One region of the Rahnella sp. PD4 genome, then DNA from elsewhere that is predicted to be linked to it. Evidence: predicted binding sites of a transcription regulator. Region 1 holds the regulator's gene; the other holds the start of a gene.
The links. The regulator Fur, encoded in region 1, represses iron uptake genes when iron is present. The targets are predictions, from matches to a motif close to ATAATAATGAGAACNACTATCAA.
Positions count from the first base shown of each region.

Region 2: a site for Fur is predicted at 3,610-3,632, ahead of ACOZIO_RS07805 (Nramp family divalent metal transporter). Genes of this name have one in related genera too.

Region 1 is NZ_JBLZQF010000008.1:61,970-69,850, forward strand. Features, by position in the region: gene nagE (PTS N-acetyl glucosamine transporter subunit IIABC) at 1-1,042, shown strand, start outside; gene glnS (glutamine--tRNA ligase) at 1,236-2,906, shown strand; gene chiP (chitoporin ChiP) at 3,392-4,804, shown strand; gene chiQ (ChiQ/YbfN family lipoprotein) at 4,818-5,153, shown strand; gene fur (ferric iron uptake transcriptional regulator) at 5,286-5,741, opposite strand; gene fldA (flavodoxin FldA) at 6,053-6,580, opposite strand; gene ACOZIO_RS18705 (methyl-accepting chemotaxis protein) at 7,002-7,881, shown strand, end outside.
Region 2 is NZ_JBLZQF010000002.1:695,625-703,505, reverse strand. Features, by position in the region: gene gltX (glutamate--tRNA ligase) at 1-472, shown strand, start outside; gene ACOZIO_RS07825 (formate/nitrite transporter family protein) at 574-1,365, opposite strand; tRNA gene ACOZIO_RS07820 (tRNA-Ala) at 1,719-1,794, shown strand; tRNA gene ACOZIO_RS07815 (tRNA-Ala) at 1,866-1,941, shown strand; gene ACOZIO_RS07810 (NupC/NupG family nucleoside CNT transporter) at 2,076-3,263, opposite strand; gene ACOZIO_RS07805 (Nramp family divalent metal transporter) at 3,680-4,909, shown strand; gene ACOZIO_RS07800 (DUF2502 domain-containing protein) at 4,984-5,418, opposite strand; gene mgrA (L-glyceraldehyde 3-phosphate reductase) at 5,578-6,567, opposite strand; gene ACOZIO_RS07790 (alpha-keto acid decarboxylase family protein) at 6,895-7,881, shown strand, end outside.

The sequences.
Region 1 (7,881 bases):
CATTGCGACAGCGTTGGGTATCCACGCCGGCTTCTCCTTCTCCGCAGGTGCCATCGACTATGCGTTGATGTACAACCTGCCAGCAGCCAGCAAAAACGTCTGGATGTTGCTGGTGATGGGCGTCGTGTTCTTCGTCATCTACTTTGTTCTGTTTAGCGTAATTATCCGCATGTTCAACCTGAAAACGCCGGGTCGTGAAGACGACGTTGAGCATATCGGTGAGCCGGAAGCGAACAGCAATACAGAAGAAGGTCTGAACCAGCTGGCGCTGAGTTACATCGGTGCGCTGGGCGGTTCTGACAACTTCAAAGGTATTGACGCCTGTATTACCCGTCTGCGTCTGAATGTAAAAGATGCGGGCACCGTTGATGATGCTGCCTGTAAACGTCTGGGTGCGTCAGGAATTGTTCGTCTGAATAAACAAAGCATTCAGGTTATTGTGGGTGCAAAAGCTGAATCTCTGGCTGATGCAATGAAAAAAGTGATGGCTCGCGGGCCAGTCGCCGCAGGTGTTGCAACGGCTGAGCCGGTTGCTGCTGTCAAAACTGCACCTCAGGCCGTGCCAAACAGCGTGAAAACGGTAGTGGAAACTTTAGTATCTCCGGTAACGGGTGATATCTTCGCGCTGGATCAGGTGCCTGATGAAGCCTTTGCCAGCAAAGCCGTAGGTGATGGTGTCGCTATTCGTCCTACCGATAAAATTGTGGTATCGCCAGCCGCGGGCACCGTCGTGAAAATCTTCAATACCAATCATGCTTTCTGCCTGGAAACCACTTCCGGTGCTGAGATCGTGGTGCATATGGGGATTGATACTGTGGCGCTGAACGGACAGGGCTTTACCCGACTGGTCGAGGAAGGCGCAACAGTCACCGCCGGTCAGCCTGTGCTCGAACTGGATCTGGATTATCTGAACGCCAATGCCCGTTCAATGATAAGCCCGGTCGTCGTCAGTAATATTGATGATTATACCGGTGTGGTCTCACTGGCCAGTGGTTCCGTGGTCGCGGGACAGACCAAGCTGTTCGACATCCAGAGCAAATAATTCGCCAGATGGCGTAACAGGTTGACGGAGTGACAGCGGGAAGAGAGCGATCTCTTCCCGCTTTTTTATTGCCTGAGAACAGACGCAGCAGAGATAACCACGATTTTATGCAACTAACGGTTGTTTCCCGACGTGGCTTGTTGGAACATAAGCGGTTATCCGTAGAGTCAATGTTGCGTAGAGGAATTGCACAATGAGTGAGGCTGAAGCCCGCCCAACAAATTTTATCCGTCAGATTATTGATGAAGATCTGGCGACCGGGAAACATAATACCGTTCGCACCCGTTTCCCGCCTGAGCCTAATGGTTATCTGCATATCGGTCATGCGAAATCTATCTGCCTGAATTTCGGCATTGCACAAGACTATCAGGGGCAGTGCAATCTGCGTTTTGACGATACCAATCCGGCAAAAGAAGATATCGAATTCGTTGAGTCGATCAAACACGACGTTCAGTGGTTAGGTTTCGACTGGAGCGGCGATATTCATTACTCCTCGGACTATTTTGATCAACTGCATGCTTACGCGCTGGAACTGATCAACAAAGGTCTGGCGTATGTGGATGAACTGTCTCCTGAGCAGATCCGTGAATACCGCGGTTCACTGACGTCGCCGGGTAAAAACAGCCCGTATCGCGATCGTAGCGTAGAAGAGAATATTGCGCTGTTTGAAAAAATGCGTAACGGTGAGTTCGCTGAAGGCGCTGCCTGTCTGCGTGCTAAAATCGACATGGCCTCGCCATTCTTTGTCATGCGTGATCCGGTTCTGTACCGTATTAAGTTCGCAGAACACCACCAGACCGGTAAAAAATGGTGCATCTATCCGATGTACGATTTTACCCACTGCATTTCCGATGCGCTGGAAGGGATCACCCATTCGCTGTGTACGCTGGAATTCCAGGATAACCGTCGTCTCTACGACTGGGTTCTGGATAATATTTCTATTCCCTGCCACCCGCGTCAGTACGAATTCTCCCGTCTGAATCTAGAATATTCCATCATGTCCAAGCGTAAGCTGAACCTGTTGGTAACGGAGAAGATTGTTGAAGGCTGGGACGATCCGCGTATGCCGACGGTGTCGGGCCTGCGTCGCCGGGGTTACACCGCTGCTTCAATCCGTGAATTCTGCCGTCGTATCGGTGTGACCAAGCAGGATAACAACGTTGAAATGATGGCGCTGGAATCCTGTATCCGTGACGATCTGAACGAGAATGCACCGCGCGCTATGGCAGTGATCAATCCGGTTAAAGTGATCATTGAAAACTTTACGGGTGATGCTGTGCAGTGGGTGAAGATGCCGAACCATCCGAACAAACCGGAAATGGGCAGCCGCGAAGTACCGTTTACCCGTGAGATTTACATCGATCAGGCCGATTTCCGTGAAGAAGCCAATAAACAGTACAAGCGTCTGGTGTTGGGCAAAGAAGTGCGTCTGCGTAATGCCTATGTGATCAAAGCAGAACGTATCGAGAAAGACGCAGAAGGGAATATCACCACGATTTTCTGCTCTTACGATATCGACACCCTCAGTAAAGATCCTGCCGATGGCCGCAAGGTGAAAGGTGTGATCCACTGGGTTTCGGCTTCAGAAGGTAAACCGGCTGAGTTCCGCTTGTATGACCGTCTGTTCAATGTTGCCAACCCGGGGCAGGCAGAAGATTTCCTGACCACAATCAACCCGGAGTCTCTGGTGATTGCGCACGGTTTTGTTGAACCGTCGCTGGTGTCTGCTCAGGCTGAAATCAGCCTGCAGTTCGAGCGTGAAGGTTATTTCTGCGCTGACAGTCGCTACTCCGGCGCGGAACATCTGGTATTTAACCGTACCGTGGGCCTGCGTGATACATGGGAAAGTAAACCGGTCGCATAAAAGTCATCGCGATAAGGGTTTAAAAACGCAGCTCAGGCTGCGTTTTTTTATGTCCGGGTTTTATTTTGCTACTGCAAAAAATTGGTTTTCGTCGCGAATTAATGTGTTCCCGATGTATGATTTTTAAACGCTCATTTCCAGTGCTTTCCGTGGCTGAAACGTTTTAACCTTTCCTCAGTAAAACTTAGTGACTTGTTTATTCTCTCTTTTTAAATAATCTGTCGGTCTGATCCTGCCTTAAGACATATAGTTACATTTTTTCATTTTTATGTGCACTTTGTCATACTTCGATGATCAATGATTAATTACCCATTGATAATTCGCGTCGCGAAAAATACTCTTAATGTTGATTTAACCGGTTACGTCTCTGACGGCCGATTTTGATACCCGTTTGGGTTTTTGCACGAAATTTTTAGTCAAAATGAGGAATCTCTATGCACAAGCACCTTAACAGGGGCAGGGGATCGGCTTACCTGAAACCTGCCATGTATTCTCTCGCCGGCACTTTACTGAGTGGCGGAATGATGTTTTCACACGAGGCCAGCGCGGCCGGTTTTATCGATGATTCCACACTGACCGGTGGCGTGTATTACTGGCAGCGTGAACGTGACCGCAAAGATTTGAACAAAACCAAAGAAGAAACCCGTCCGGATGGCTCAAAAGTCACCGTCAATAATTCCGACTACAACAAATACGCGACTAACCTTTCACACTCCACTGCTAACCTGAATCTCGATTTTTCCTCTGGTTATGCCTGGGACATGTTTGGTATCGACGTTGCGGCCTTCACCGCCATTGAATTAGCCGAAGCCAGTGACAGCACTCATCCAAACGAAATTGCATTCTCTTCTAAAAACCACGCTTATGACGAGGATTACTCAGGTGATAAAGGCGGGGTCAGTCTCTACAAAGCGGCCGGTAAATTTAAATATGGCGGATTCTGGGGACATGCGGGCTATATTCAGCCCACAGGGCAGACGTTGATCGCACCGCACTGGAGCTTCATGCCGGGGACTTATCGCGGTGCGGAAGCCGGGTATAAACATGATTTCGGTGATGCGGGTGAACTGAGTTTCTCCTATATGTGGGCCGACGAATATAAATCGCCCTGGCATCTGGAAATGGATGATTTCCGCCAGAATGATAAGAAAACCGGCGTTTCTTATATTCACTCCCTCGGTGCGAAATATGACTTTAAAAATGACTTCGTGCTGGAAGGCGCGTTTGGTCAGGCTGAAAGTTATGTCGATCAGTACTTTGGCAAAGCCTCGTACAAAATAGATTTGCTGGGCAATCCGCTGACTACCAGCTATCAGTTCTATGGGGCAGAAGATCGTATCAGTGACAAAAATGATCCAAACAGTTTGTATGATGGTCTGGCCTGGTTGCAGGCGTTAACTTTCGGCTATACCACGGGTCAGTTCAACTGGCGTCTGGAAGGGACGATGGTGAAAGCGGAAGGGAACCAGGGTTACTTCCTGCAACGTATGACGCCGACGTATTCCTCTTCAAACGGCCGTCTTGATGTGTGGTGGGACAACCGTTCGGACTTCAACGCTAACGGTGAAAAAGCAGTATATGCAGGCGTGTTGTATGACCTGGCAAAATGGGATTTACCGGGCTTAGCCGTCGGTGGCTCCTATGTTTATGCATGGGATGCCAGGCCGAGCACTAACGCGGCTTACGACCAGAGTCAGCGCCTGAAAGAAAGCGCCTGGAGTCTGGATGCGCTGTACACCATTCAGGAAGGCCGTGCGAAAGGGACATTGTTCAAACTGCATTACACCCAGTATGACAATCATTCGGATATTCCAAGCTGGGGCGGCGGATACGGCAATATTTTCCAGGATGAAAAAGACGTGAAATTCATCGTTATCGCTCCATTCACTATTTTCTGAGGTCGCTATGTCGATGAATAAATTATTGATGACCGTGGTATCCGCTGTTCTGCTGGCGGGTTGTGCGCCGACAGCCGGTCAGGCTGAAATATCCAAAACGCGTGAGGCTTACAGCGCCTGTATTAATACGGCGGAAGGCAATCCGGATAAACTGGCATCCTGTCAGGCGGTGCTGAATGTACTGAAACAGGAAAAAGCCCACCAAAAATTTGCGGAACAGGAAACGGTTCGCGTGGTGGATTACCAGCAGTGTCTTACGGCACGCAAAACCGGTAATGGTCAGGCGTATGCCGCAGATTGCGGAAAGATATGGCAGGAAATCCGGGCCAATAACGCTCCGAAACCGTAAAACGAATCGCAGAAATCAAACCCCGGCGTGCCGGGGTTTTTTTAGGGTTGCTGAAATCCAGACATAAAAAAACCGCTTTTCAGCGGTTAATGAATTCACAGCCTGTCGGCAACGGGGTTGCCACATGCCATATTAGTGCGCAGGTTTATCGTTGTGCAAAGACTCATCTTCGCGGCAATCACCTGCTTCACAATGACCATAGAGATACAGACTATGGTTGGTCAGTTTGATGCCGTGTTTCTTAGCAATCTCACGCTGACGGCCTTCAATATACTCATCACGAAATTCGATTACACGTCCGCAATCCAGGCAGATGAGGTGATCGTGGTGATGCTGCTGAGTCAGTTCGAATACGGACTTGCCGCCTTCGAAATTATGACGGGTAACGATACCGGCGTCGTCGAACTGGTTCAGAACGCGGTAAACCGTTGCCAGGCCAATTTCTTCACCCATATCAATTAATTGCTTGTAAAGATCTTCCGCACTAACGTGATGACCTTCCGGCGCTTGCAGCACTTCCAGGATTTTGAGGCGCGGAAGCGTGACTTTTAAGCCAGCTTTCTTCAGTGCGGTGTTGTTGTCAGTCATGCGGATTCAGTCCTGTTACTATGTGCTAATCAAGTTGAGGCATGCAGCCTGTGGCATCGGCGGCACAAATTATTCGTTTAGTCTCTTCGTTTACGCAAGTGTGCCAATTGTCGTCAACGATAGCCTGTTAATAAAGATCACAATTTGCCGGTCACATTGGTAATGCAACGACTTGATCGATAGAAAAAACAGAGGAACTCAGTGTACCTTGATACGACCGAAAGTTACAATTTTGTAGCAGTTAAATTGTTAATTTCAGTAATAGTTTGGCCCTTCAATTGTAGAATAAATCCTCAGGGCCAACAGGGTTTTTAGCCAATAATTTCAGAAAGGCTGAGTTCTTCTGTGATCTGTTTCACCCAGGCATCAACACGTTCACTGGTCAGTTCCGGCTGGCGATCTTCGTCAATTGCCAGTCCTATGAAATGCTTATCATCAGCCAGGCCTTTAGAGGCTTCAAAGTGATACCCTTCGGTAGGCCAGTGTCCGACAATCACTGCGCCGCGTGGCTCAATGATATCGCGCACGGTGCCCAGTGCATCGCAAAAATATTCGGCATAGTCTTCCTGGTCACCACAGCCAAACAGTGCAACCAGCTTACCTTCGAAATCTATCTCTTCCAGCGTTGGGAAAAAGTCGTCCCAGTCACACTGCGCTTCACCGTAATACCAGGTTGGAATACCGATAAGCAAAATATCGAATTTTTCCAGATCCTCTTTGCTGCTCTTCGCAATGTCATGCACCTCTGCAACATCTTTACCCAACTGTTTCTGGATCATTTTTGCGATGTTTTCGGTGTTACCTGTATCGGATCCAAAGAAGATACCTACAACGGCCATAAGATTACCTAACCTCTTGTTCTCAATGAAGTGCTCTGCAACGCAGGCAATAATAATGCAGATGATAGCAAACTCGTGCGGCGGAGAATATGCTTCTGCTCGCCTTCTTAGCTGGGGAATAAGTTTATCGGGCAATATTTTTAAGTGTTATCGCCTTTGTGTGCTTTCACGCAGGGTGCGTTAACCTCAGGCTGAATAAGGTCAAACGCAAATTGAAGAAATAAGTCGTCACAATACTAAATTTCGAGAATATTCCGCCGATAGATGATGCGAGAGCAATCTCAACATAATAAAGAAATCGATGCCCGGAGAGGTGTTCAAACATGTCCTGGGGCACTTGCCTGCTGGTTACCTGTCTTGATTCTCCGCATCCCCCTCAATCCTCAGGCCAGAAACAGTCATGTTTCGAGAGAGGCATATCGTGCAGTTTTTAAAAAATATTACCATCAGGGCCGCTTTGTTAACAATTCTTGGCATTTTTTGTGTCATGTGGGCGGGTGTTTCCCTATACACCGTTACCTCCCTTGACACACTGACCCAAAATACCAAAAACAGTACCGAGCTGGTCAATAATATGGCGCTGATCAATAAAGGAAATGATCAGTATTTCCGTACCGTAACTCGCCTTACGCGTGCCGTCGCACAGCTTCAGGCCGATCCGTCAAAAGGTCCGGAAATTTTTGATACCGCCAAACAATCCCTCACCGGGCTGACCCAGGCACTGGCTAATTTTAAAACGGCGCCGCATCCGGGGCTGGAAGATGTTGCCGTGCAGGAACTGATCACCAATTGGGAAAATCTGATTACCCAGGGCGTCACGCCAATGTTCGACGCAGCCTTCAGTAAGAACACGGAGTTATATAACCAGTTAGCCAACACTACCGTACCTGCACTGAGCCGCAGTTTTGGTGTCTCGATGGACAAAGTCGGCGGTCAGATCGCGGTAGATTTTGATGCATCGCAACGGCAGTCTGCCCATCTGACCTCATTCAGCAAAGTGATTCTGCTGACGGCCTTTGGTATCGGGCTGGTGATCTTATTACTGACTGACCGTTATCTGGTCATGGCGCTGGTGAAACCCTTGGATAAAATCCGTGATCACTTCGCGGTGATAGCAAGCGGCGATCTGACACTTTATCTGGATGAGTTCGGTAAAAACTGCGCCGGTAAGCTGATTCCGTTACTGAACCTGATGCAGTCTAGCCTGGTGAATACCGTTCAGACCATCCGCAACTGCACCAATCACATCTATCAGGGCGCGTCAGAAATTTCAGCCGGAAACAACGATTTATCTTCCCGTA
Region 2 (7,881 bases), on a different contig from region 1:
GCATTATGTGGCGACCCATCTGTTGTGGCATGTGGAGCAGGCAGGTATCGAAACCCGTAACGGCCCGCAACTGTTCGAAATCGTCACCCTGCTGGGTGAGCGCTGCAAGACCCTGAAAGAAATGGCCGTGTCCTGCCGTTACTTCTATGAAGATTTTGCAGAGTTTGATGCGGATGCGGCGAAGAAACATTTACGTCCGGTTGCGCGCCAGCCGCTGGAAGTGGTGCGCGCCAAACTGGCTGCAATCACTGACTGGACTGCTGAGAACATTCACCACGCGATTCAGGGCACAGCGGATGAGCTGGAAGTGGGGATGGGTAAAGTAGGGATGCCACTGCGCGTTGCGGTAACCGGCGCAGGTCAGTCACCGGGTGTTGACGTCACCGTTCATGCTATCGGTCAGCGCCGTGTGCTGGCGCGTATCGATATGGCATTAGCCTTCATTGCTGAGCGTGAAACACAAGCGCAGTAATGACCGCTCAGTAGCTTGTTAAAAACAGTCGTAAAAAAGCCAGCACGGGAAACCGGCTGGCTTTTGTATTTCCGTAAAACGTAAGCGTGAAAACGGCTTAATTAACGTTGTTCAGTCGCCGGTGTTTCAACGGTCGGACGGTAGGCCAGGAAATACATCAGACCAACGAAGCCTGCACCCCCTACAGCGTTACCGAGGAAGACGGCCACGAAGTTAGGCAGATATTCTGACCAGCTCAGAGCACCGGCAAAGATTGCTGCAGGCACGATGAACATATTTGCCACCACGTGCTGGAAGCCGATGGCCACGAACGCCATAACCGGGAACCACATACCGATCACTTTGCCGCCCACTTCTTTACTGGCGAAGGCCAGCCAGATTGCCAGACACACCAGCCAGTTACAGCCGATACCAGAAATGAACGCGTGCATGAAGTCTGCATTGACCTTCGCAGTGGCGGTTGCCACGGTTTTGCTCAGGAAAGCCCCTTCCGTCAGCCCCAGAACGTGACCGAAGAAATAGGCCACGGCCAGACTGCCCAGCAGGTTAGCGACAGTCACCCAGAACCAGTTGCGCAAAACAGCGTAAAGGCTGATCTGACGCGCGAACCAGGCGATAGGTAAGGTCATCATATTACCGGTCAGCAGTTCTCCCCCTGCTAATACAGTCAGAATGATGCCTACCGGAAACACAGCAGCGCCCAGCAAGTTACTGAATGAACCCCAGGAAGCAGGTAATGTCCCTATTACATGCAGATCCAACAGGAAACCGGTGGCGATAAAGGCGCCAGCCAGGAAGCCCAAAATTAACAAATTCAACACGGTGGCGCGGCTTTTATTAACGCCCGCTGTGACGGCGATGGAAGCGATTTCTTTAGGTGAATACAAGGACATGGGAGTGCTCGAATGGTTTAAGTTATGATTATTGCGCGAGCAGTCTATTCTGAGATTTATCTCAAAACAAGACGATTTTCATAGTCTGCTAACATTCTATTAATTATTCGGACATAGATGTTAAGGAAATGCGTAAGCAGATCAGAAAGCTAGGAATCGTGCGGGCTGGCGGGTGTTTTGTAAAACAAAGTGTCTGTCTGAAAATTTCCCTGAAGAAAGGTGTTTTTTGCCGGAGGGATGAGGGATTTGACGGCTTTTTCAGCGCTTGAATTCAGAAACGGATTTAGCCGTTGACAGGGGTAGCGACGTTTCATATTATGCGCCCCGTTCACCCGTTTTTACGGGCATGAATTGGGGGTATAGCTCAGCTGGGAGAGCGCTTGCATGGCATGCAAGAGGTCAGCGGTTCGATCCCGCTTATCTCCACCAACTTCCTTTCCAGAGCAAGTTGGCTGTTTCCTTCCCAGGGAAACAAAAAGTAAACAGATACAACCTCGTGTGGGGGTATAGCTCAGCTGGGAGAGCGCTTGCATGGCATGCAAGAGGTCAGCGGTTCGATCCCGCTTATCTCCACCAAATATTAAAGAAACCTGCTTCGGCAGGTTTTTTGCTTTCCGGGGTTTGTGATTTTCCTTCCGGTTTTCCTGCCTGAATTGCAGACATAAAAAAAACCCGCCGAAGCGGGTTTCTTGTCGTTCTGTATTGGCTTACTACGCCAGTACCAGACCTGCGATAGAAGCAGACAACACGCTGACCAGCGTTGAGCCGTACAGCAGTTTCAGACCGAAGCGTGAAACCACGTTGCCCTGATGTTCGTTCAGACCTTTAATAGCACCTGCAACGATACCGATCGAGGAAAAGTTCGCGAATGACACCAGGAACACGGACAGGATGCCCACGCCGCGAGGTGACAGCTCAGTCGCGACTTTCTGCAGATCCAACATCGCAACGAATTCATTGGAAACCAGTTTGGTTGCCATGATGCTGCCGACTTGCAAGGCTTCGTGGCTTGGCACACCCATCATCCATGCGAACGGATAGAAGACATAACCCAGCACGCCCTGGAAGGTGATACCGAATACCACGTCAAACAATGCATTCAGGCAGGAGATCAGTGCGATGAAACCAATCAGCATGGCTGCAACGATGATAGCCACTTTGAAACCCGCCAGGATATATTCACCCAGCATTTCAAAGAAGCTCTGGCCCTGATGCGTATTACCGATTTGCAGGTCTTCTTCTGAATCAACTTTATAAGGGTTGATCAACGACAGTACGATGAAAGTACTGAACATGTTGAGCACCAGCGCAGCAACAACAAAGCGCGGTTCGAGCATGGTCATATACGCACCCACAATCGACATAGAAACCGTCGACATAGCTGTGGCTGCCATGGTGTACATACGTTTTTCAGACATTTTGCTCAGAATATCTTTATACGCGATAAAGTTTTCTGACTGACCCAAAATCAGGGAACTGATGGCGTTGAAAGATTCCAGTTTTCCCATGCCATTAATTTTCGACAGAACCGTACCGATAATACGGATGACGAAAGGCAGTACACGAATGTGTTGTAAAATACCGATGAGTGCAGAAATGAACACGATCGGACACAAAACTTTCAAGAAGAAGAACGCTAATCCTTTATCGCTCATGCCTCCAAATACGAAGCCGGTCCCTTCCGCAGCGAATCCTAATAATTTCTCAAACAAGTCTGAGAAGCCTTTCACAAAACCTAAACCAACAGAAGAATTCAGGAAGAAGTAGGCTAATAAGACTTCGATGACCAGCAGCTGAACAATGAAACGTAAACGGATATTTTTCCGGTCACGGCTCACCAGTAAAGCGAGTGCAGCGACAACGGCCAACGCTAATACAAAGTGCAATATTCGGGACATGGGTGCTCCAAATTAGAGGCAGGCTATATTTCGACGGACATTTTATGTAACGCGTACATTTAAAACGTGAAGTCGATTGCAAATATAGAAATTACAGACACGAATTGCAACAAATCACGGCTCATCACACAAAAAATCAAGATGTTAATAAAACTAAGCACAATTAGCATTCCTGTGCTAGTTTTATCATGTGCCGTAATGCATTCTGAATCTGGCCCGTTAATGTCTGTTTTAGGAAAGTACGATGCGTCTGGCTTTCTGAAATCGGGTGAGCGAATCACCTCTCAGTTATTACCTTCCCGCTTACAGCTGCTGCCTATCAGAGCAATCACTCAGATCATTCTAAATGCACTTGATAATCATTATCAATTAGATATGATTGATGTAAGCGTAATAATTGTAAGGGTTAACTAACTATGCTGAACAGCCGGGCCGAATCCACAGGCCGCGCGTCCAGAAAGATGAAGCTTTCACTGATGGGGCCGGCTTTTATTGCCGCCATCGGTTATATCGATCCGGGCAACTTTGCGACTAATATTCAGGCCGGAGCCTCTTACGGTTATCAGTTGCTGTGGGTGGTGGTATGGGCCAACATCATGGCGATGTTGATCCAGTTGTTGTCTGCCAAACTCGGTATCGCCACCGGCAAAAACCTGGCCGAACATATCCGCGATCGTTTCCCGCGTCCGGCTGTCTGGGCTTACTGGGTGCAGGCGGAAATTATCGCGATGGCTACCGATCTTGCCGAATTTATTGGTGCCGCCATTGGCTTTAAACTGCTTCTCGGGGTATCGCTGTTACAAGGCGCGGTGCTCACCGGGATTGCGACCTTTATTATCCTCGGGCTGCAAAAACGCGGGCAAAAGCCGCTGGAACTGGTGATCGCCGGTTTGCTGCTTTTTGTCGCGGCGGCGTATATCGTTGAGTTATTCTTTTCGCAACCGAGCATGGTGGCGCTGGGCAAAGGCATGTTGATCCCTGCACTGCCAACCGCCGATTCAGTCTATCTGGCTGCCGGTGTACTCGGTGCGACCATCATGCCGCATGTCATCTATCTGCACTCCTCGCTGACTCAGCGGGGCGGTAAAGCCTCTAAAGCGCAGCGTTATTCAGCCACCAAGCTGGATGTCGGCATTGCCATGACTATTGCCGGTTTCGTGAATCTGGCGATGATGGCGACAGCCGCAGCGGCATTTCATTTCAGCGGACACAGTGGGATCAGCGAGCTGGATGAAGCCTATCTGACGCTGCAACCGTTGCTGGGTCACGCTGCTGCGACTACCTTTGGTCTGAGTCTGGTGGCTGCCGGTTTATCTTCAACAGTGGTCGGTACGCTGGCCGGGCAGGTGGTGATGCAGGGGTTCGTGAAATTCTACATTCCGCTGTGGGTTCGCCGTACGGTGACCATGATGCCGTCTTTTATTGTGATCCTGATGGGATTAGATGCCACACGCATTCTGGTGATGAGCCAGGTCTTGCTGAGCTTCGGGATTGCGCTGGCATTGCTGCCGTTGCTGGCTTTTACCGGTAACCGCAGCCTGATGGGTGATATGGTGAATACGAAAACCGTCCAGTGGGCGGGCCGGGTCATCGTGCTGATCGTCGTCAGCCTTAACCTCTATCTGCTGATCGGTATGTCGAAATAACGCCTGCGCAGCGACAGGCAAACAAAAACGGGACAGTTTGCGCTGTCCCGTTTTTGTTTGTTTTATTCAGTTGATTAATGGCGGTGGTCGCCATGCCCGCCGCCCCGGTGATCATCATGGCCGTGCCCCCGGTCATGTCCCCGACCCCGATCCGGCCCGCGGCCGTGATCATAATGCGCACGCCCGTGGTCGCTGTAATAATAACGCGGCGGTGGCATCGGACGACGTGGCGGATGGCGTTCGTTCCACCAGCCATGATCGCGCCAGCGATAACCATCCCAGTAATAGCCGCGCGGGCTGCGTGCACCATAGTGGTGGCCCCGATAGCCGTTCCACCAGCTTGGGTTACGCCAGTCATAGCCGTCCCAGTAATAACCCCGCCTGTCGCGGTCACCGATATTGATAGAAAGGCCCGGCGTATTCAGGCTGAAACTGCTGGCCTGTACGGTGGGTACCGCCGCAGGGAGCAGGGCAAAGAACAAAGTCGCAAAAAGTACCGGTTTTAACATGTGTGGCCCCAGATTCCTTATAATTTATGCTGACAGTTATAAGGGGAAGCGGACACCGGTTCTATTGCTTACAATCCTGTTTTGAATGATTTACGCGCCTTAACGGTTTGCTTACGAAGCCTCCATAAAGGCGCGTTTTTTATACTGAAGAGTAACCGTTTACACTAAAATCCCTTCAATAGCCGCCAGTTCTTCTGCGCTGAAATGGCGATGTGAGACCATGCCCACGGCGTCGTCGATCTGGCTGGTTTTACTGGCGCCAATCAGGACAGACGTCACGCGGTCGCCCCGCAGAACCCAGGCCAGCGCCATCTGCGACAGCTTCTGACCACGTGCCTGGGCAATCTCATTCAGCTTACGCACTTTCGCCAGTTTCTCTTCTGTCAGTTGATCCGCAGTCAGGAACTTGCTGTCACTGGCCGCACGGGAATCTTCAGGAATACCTGCCAGGTAACGGTCCGTCAGCACGCCGCCCGCCAGTGGCGAGAAGGCGATGGAACCCACGCCGTTATCCGCCAGCGTATCCAGCAAATCCGCCTCCACCCAGCGTTCGAACATCGAATATTTCGGCTGATGGATCAGGCATGGCGTGCCAAGTTGCTGCAAAATCTCAAACGCTTTTTTCGCGCGTTCTGCCGGATAGTTCGACAAGCCGACGTAAAGCGCTTTGCCCTGACGTACGATTAAATCCAGCGCCGCCATCGTTTCTTCCAGCGGCGTATCAGGATCAGGACGGTGATGATAGAAAATATCCACATACTCCAGACCCATGCGTTTCAGGCTCTGATTCAGGCTGGCGACCAGATATTTTTTTGAGCCCCAGTCTCCATACGGGCCGTCCCACATGGTGTAACCGGCTTTGGAGGAGATAATCAGCTCATCGCGGTAGGGTAATAAATCTTCCTGCAGGATGCGGCCGAAATGTTGTTCCGCAGAACCCGGAGGCGGGCCGTAGTTATTAGCCAGATCGAAATGGGTAATCCCATGGTCAAAAGCATGGCGGATGAGTTTGCGGCCATTTTCAAAATGCGCGTTATCGCCGAAGTTATGCCACAGGCCAAGAGAAACGGCAGGTAATTTCAGACCGCTCCGGCCGCAGCGACGGTATTCCATATTCTCGTAACGGGTTGGACTGGCTTGATACACCATGTGAGTCCTTATAATCAATTCAGGAGTGAACAGAAGGTAATAACTTCATAAAAAAACCATTTTAGTGTATGCGCTTTCACAAGCATTTCCAGCTAATCAGATCACATCCGGAACAATCCTTACGCGCAGAGAGATTGATTACCGTGACTATTCTTCCTGCATATTACCTTTACTGCTGAATCCGCTTTCCTGCCTTAACGCAGTGCAGGGGTGTAACTCTGCGTTGCCATGCCTTATTTCGGATAATTAATATCCTCTTCCCCGGTTTGGGGTAATACTTAAATTAGTGGGATTAACTGTTTACTTTATTTTTAACAGAGGATCGTCATGGATAATGAATATACCGTAGGTGACTATCTCTTGGACCGCTTATCATTAAGCGGGATCTCCGAGTTGTTTGGCGTACCGGGCGACTACAATCTGAAATTCCTCGACAGCGTGATCAATCATCAGCAAATCACCTGGGTCGGCTGTACCAATGAATTAAATGCTGCCTATGGCGCAGATGGTTATGCGCGTATTAAGGGGCTGGCGGCGTTGCTGACCACATTTGGTGTCGGTGAACTGAGTGCGCTGAATGGCATTGCCGGCAGTTATGCGGAATATGTGCCTGTCGTGCATATTGTGGGCGCACCAGCGCTGACGTCTCAGCGTAAGGGGGAGTTGCTGCATCACACGCTGGGAGATGGTGTATTCACCCATTTCGCACGGATGTCCGCGCCGGTCAGCGTGGCGCAGGCGTCCCTCACACCGGAAAATGCCCTGGCTGAAATCGACCGTGTCATTGAAGAGGTCATGTACAACTCGCGGCCGGGGTATCTGTTGCTGCCCAGCGACGTGGCCGCATTGCCGGTCAGTACCCGGGCGCAGGCGTTACCTGTGCGTCAGCCGCCTTTCTCACCTTCTTCTCTGGATGCTTTTGTTGCTGCTGCTGAAACGCAGTTGCGGGGCGCAAAACGGGTTTCACTATTGGCAGATTTTCTGGCAGACCGTTTCGGGGTTAAAGCTGCGCTGGAACAGTGGATGGAAGACGTGCCGCTGGCGCATTCAACATTGCTGATGGGCAAAGGTTTATTTAACGAGCAACAGGCGCATTTTGCCGGTACTTATTCCGGGGCCGCCAGCGCACCATCAACGAAAGACGCGATTGAAGGGGCCGATGTGGTGATCACAGTCGGGGTGAAATTCACTGACACCATTACCGCCGGTTTTACCCAGCAGCTTCCGTCCGGAAAATGTATTGACCTTCAGCCCTTTTATGCCCGGGTAGGTGACCAGATTTTCCACCAGCTACCGCTCGAAAAAACGGTCAGT